2 regions of the Castellaniella daejeonensis genome follow, and region 1 is predicted to be linked to the other one. Evidence: predicted binding sites of a transcription regulator. Region 1 holds the regulator's gene; the other holds the start of a gene.
The links. The regulator LexA, encoded in region 1, represses DNA repair genes until DNA is damaged. The targets are predictions, from matches to a motif close to ACTGTATNNNNATACAGT.

Region 1 (2,404 bases):
CCGCCTGTCGGGCTACACGGAAGACGAAAAGGTCCACATCGCCTTCGATCACCTGCTGCCCAAGCTGATGAAGAACAATGGCGTCAAGGAAGGCGAGCTCAGTATTTCCGAAGACGCGGTCCGCGACATCGTGCGCTACTACACGCGCGAGGCCGGGGTGCGCGCGCTGGAACGCGAAATCTCCAAGATCTGCCGCAAGACCGTCAAGCGCCTGCTGAGCGCAGGCCCCGAGCTGGACCAGCAAAGGGCGGACGGCGAGGCCGCGATCACGGTGAATGCCGCCAACCTGAGCGACTTCCTGGGAGTCCGCCGCTTCAATTTCGGCGTGGCCGAAAAGGAAGACAAGGTTGGCCAGGTGACCGGCCTGGCCTGGACCGAAGTCGGTGGTGACCTGCTGACCATCGAGGCGGCGGACATGCCGGGCAAGGGCGTGGTCCTGCGCACGGGTTCGCTGGGCGATGTGATGAAGGAATCCGTCGAGGCCGCGCGCACGGTGGTTCGTGCCCGCGCCCGCAAGTGGGGCATCGCAGACCAGGCCTTCGAGAAGCGCGATTTGCACATCCACTTCCCCGAGGGCGCCACGCCCAAGGACGGCCCCTCGGCAGGGGCGGCCATCACCACGGCCATGGTGTCGGCATTGACGGGCATCCCGGTGCGCGCCGATGTCGCCATGACGGGCGAGATCACCCTGCGCGGCGAGATCCTGGAAATCGGCGGCCTGAAGGAAAAACTGCTGGCGGCGCACCGCGGCGGCATCAAGATCGTGATGATCCCCGAGGAAAACGTCAAGGATCTGGCTGAAATCCCCGACAACGTGAAAAACCACCTGGAGATCATCCCGGTGCGCTGGATCGATCGGGTGCTGGAAGTCGCCTTGCAGCGCATGCCCGTACCCTTGTCCGACGAAGAAGTCGCCCGCCTGGCGGCCGAGGCGGTCGCCACCGCCAAGCCGGCGGAAACCGGCAGCGGCGGAATGATGAAGCACTGATGCCGTTCGGGGCGTATCGCCCCGGCCGTTGCAGATAGAACCCAAGGGCTCCCGTTCCGGGGAGCCCTTGGCGTTTCTGCGGTACCTGCAGCCATGGCGGCGCGTGCGCCAGCCGGCGGCGCGAGGCCGTGGCGGAGTTGGCCGTTCTAGTGCAGCGCGGTGGTGCGGATCAATCCGACGGCAATGCCTTCGATGGCGAATTCATCGCCCGGCCCCACGTCGATGGGCTGGAAGTCCGGGTTTTCCGGCAGCAGGCGGATGCGCCGGCCCTGGTGTTCGAGCCGCTTGACGGTGACGTCGTCTCCCAGGCGGGCAACGACGATCTGGCCATGGCGCGCATTGGGCGTGCTGCGCACGGCCAGCAGGTCGCCGTCGAGAATGCCGGCATCGCGCATGCTGCTGCCGCGTACGCGCAGAAGGTAGTCGGGCGCGGATTCGAACAGATGGGGGGCCAGGGGGATTTCGCGTTCGACGTGCTCGGCCGCCAGGATGGGGCTGCCGGCGGCCACACGGCCCACCAGGGGCACCAGGCGGCTGTCGGATGGAGCGATCCAGACCGGCGTGCCTGGCAGGGGGGCAGGATCATGGGCCGTTGCCGTGCCAGCGGACGTGGGTTCCGGACTGTGGCCGGGGATGGCGGGGCGACCTGCCGGATCGTGGCCCGACGCCGATGCCTGTGCCTGTGCCTGGCCGGTGAGCTGGATGCCGCGTGACGTGCCGGCCGACAGGCGGATGTAGCCTTTGCGTTCCAGGGCGCGCAGGTGGTCTTCCGCTGCATTGGCCGAACGAAATCCCAATTGGGCGGCGATTTCGGCCCGGGTGGGCGGGCGGCCCGAATGCTGGATGGAATGCTGGATGATGTCCAGGATCTGGGACTGCCGGGCGGTGAGTTTCAGGGCCATGTCGCGCTACTGGATGGAAACACAGCCCATATTGTGTCCGAAGCGTTTCCTGAAAGCAAGCGCGGCGCGGGAGGAGAACCTGCCCGCGCCGCGCGCTTTGCCGGGTATGGCTATCGGATCACTTGATCACGCGGGCGATCGCTTCGGCCACGTAGTCGATATTGCCACTGTTCAGCGCCGCCACGCAGATGCGGCCGCTGCCCACGGCATAGATGCCGAAATCCTCGCGCAGGCGGTCGACCTGGGCCTTGGTGAGGCCCGAGTAGGAGAACATGCCGCGCTGCGCCTTGACAAAGCTGAAGTCCTGGTCCACGCCCTGAGCCTGGATCTTTTCGACCAGCTGGTGGCGCATGGTGCGGATGCGATCGCGCATGCCGGCCAGTTCCTCGGCCCATTGCGCGTACAGTTCGGGCGTGTTCAGTACGGTCGAGACCAGGGCACCGCCATGGGTGGGAGGATTGGAGTAGTTGGTGCGGATGACGCGCTTCAGCTGGCTGAGCACGCGGGTGCTTTC
Region 2 (2,404 bases), on a different contig from region 1:
GGCGGGAGTGTTCCCGCCGGGAAAGGTAGGCCACGGCCCGGGCCTTCAGGCTGGGGCCGTTTCCACGCCTGGATGAATCACCGCCGCCGGGCGGCGAATCGAACCCGTCGGGGTCATTCCCCATCGGCGGCGGCGGCCGTGGGCATTGCCCGGGGTGCGATTCCCAGATGCTCGCGAACCCGATTCTCGATCTCGAAGGCCATGTCCGGGTGTTCCTTGAGGTAGTCGCGGACGTTGTCCTTGCCCTGGCCGATGCGCTCGCCGTTGTAGCTGTACCAGGCGCCGGACTTGTCGATCAGGCCTGCCTGGACACCCAGGTCGATGATCTCGCCCTCGCGGGAAATGCCTGCACCGTACATGATGTCGAACTCTACCTGCTTGAACGGCGGGGCGACCTTGTTCTTGACGATCTTGACGCGGGTCTCGTTGCCGACGACCTCGTCGCCCTTCTTGATCGAACCGATGCGGCGGATGTCGAGGCGTACCGAGGAATAGAACTTGAGTGCGTTGCCGCCCGTGGTGGTCTCGGGGTTGCCGAACATGACCCCGATCTTCATGCGGATCTGGTTGATGAAGATCACCATGCAGTTGGCACGCTTGATCGTGGCGGTGAGCTTGCGCAGCGCCTGGCTCATCAGGCGGGCCTGCAGGCCGGGCAGGGAATCGCCCATGTCGCCTTCGATTTCGGCCTTGGGCACCAGCGCGGCGACCGAGTCGATGACGATCAGGTCGACCGACCCCGAACGCACCAGGGCATCGGTGATTTCCAGGGCCTGCTCGCCGGTATCGGGCTGCGAGATCAGCAGGTCTTCGAGATTGACGCCCAGGCGCGCGGCGTACTGGACGTCCAGTGCGTGCTCGGCATCGACGAAGGCGCAGGTGCCGCCGATCTTCTGCATTTCGGCGATGACCTGCAGGGTGAGCGTGGTCTTGCCGGAGGATTCGGGGCCATAGACTTCGATCACGCGTCCGCGCGGCAGCCCCCCGACACCCAGGGCGATGTCCAGCCCCAGGGAACCGGTGGACACGACCTGGATGTCGTGTTCGACCTGGTTGTCGCCGTAGCGCATGATGGAGCCCTTGCCGAACTGCTTTTCGATCTGCGACAGCGCGGCGGCCAGCGCCTTGGCGCGTTCGGGGTTGGCCTTGCCGGAGCGTTCATCCATGAGGGAATTCCTATCTTGAGTGACAAGCCGCAGGAACCGCGGCCTGGGGGGGGCCGGGTCCGCCTGCGGCGGGGTTCGGGAAATTATGGCATTAAATTATACTGTATGAAAATACAGATATGGCAATTCGATCCCGGGCAAAACGATGGAACCGGGCGCCGGGGGCCGCCGCCGTGCCGCAAGCCCCATCGTTTACCCTAATGACCCGGCGCAGCCGCGCGTGCCAAAATGAATGCACCCTGGGCCATTTCAGCGCCCGCCTCCCCCTGGATGTCATTTCCGCCATGCGTATCCTGATTGCCGAGGACGACAGCATTCTCGCGGACGGGTTGTCCCGATCGCTGCGCTACGAAGGCTATGCCGTGGACGTCGTCAACGATGGATCCAGCGCCGATTCCGCGCTGCAGTTGCAGGCCTTCGATCTGCTGATCCTCGATCTGGGCCTGCCGCGCCTGGACGGCCTGTCCGTGCTGCGCAAGCTGCGCCAGCGAGGCACGCCCCTGCCGGTCCTGATCCTGACGGCGGCCGACTCCGTCGAGCAGCGCGTCGAAGGCCTGGACCTGGGCGCCGACGACTACATGTCCAAACCCTTCGCCCTCAGCGAACTCGAAGCCCGCGTGCGCGCACTGATCCGCCGCCACGGCGGCGCACGCGCATCCGTCCTGCGCCACGGGCGCCTCGCCTTCGACCTGAACGGGCGCGTGGCCACCATCGACGACGCCGCCGTCGAACTGTCCGCCCGCGAGACCAGCCTGCTGGAAATCTTCCTGTCGCGCAGCGGCCGCATGATCAGCAAGCACCAGCTCGTCGACCTGCTGTGCGAATGGGGCGAAGAAGTCACCACCAATGCCATCGAGGTCTACATCCACCGGCTGCGCAAGAAGATCGAACCGGCCGGCGTCCACATCCTGACCGTACGCGGCCTGGGGTACTGCCTGGAGCCCGACAACCGCGCCGTGCCGGCGGACACGGCGGCCGTCGACTGACGGCGCGCCCCGACATGTTCGCCGACTCGGTACCGCGCAGACCCCGCCGGCATGCGACCCTCCTGGGCCGCATCCTCCTGTGGATGATCGTGCCGCTGTTCGTCCTGTGGTCGATCGGCATCGTCATCACCTATTTCATTTCCCTGAACATCGCCAACTCGCCCTACGACCGGACGCTGTCGAGCCATCTGCGCCTGCTGCGTCACGAAATCGAGCAGCAGCGCCTGGCCACCGGAGTGGCCCTGTCCGAGT

Region 2: a site for LexA is predicted at 1,267-1,284, ahead of recA (recombinase RecA). Genes of this name have one in related genera too.

What each region holds. Positions count from the first base shown of each region.
Region 1 is NZ_BAAAFN010000006.1:12,087-14,490, reverse strand. It holds gene lon (endopeptidase La) at 1-988, shown strand, start outside; gene lexA (transcriptional repressor LexA) at 1,135-1,890, opposite strand; gene ABD022_RS02005 (amino acid aminotransferase) at 2,009-2,404, opposite strand, start outside.
Region 2 is NZ_BAAAFN010000011.1:236,997-239,400, forward strand. It holds gene recX (recombination regulator RecX) at 1-34, opposite strand, end outside; gene recA (recombinase RecA) at 114-1,166, opposite strand; gene ABD022_RS08260 (response regulator) at 1,451-2,152, shown strand; gene ABD022_RS08265 (sensor histidine kinase) at 2,167-2,404, shown strand, end outside.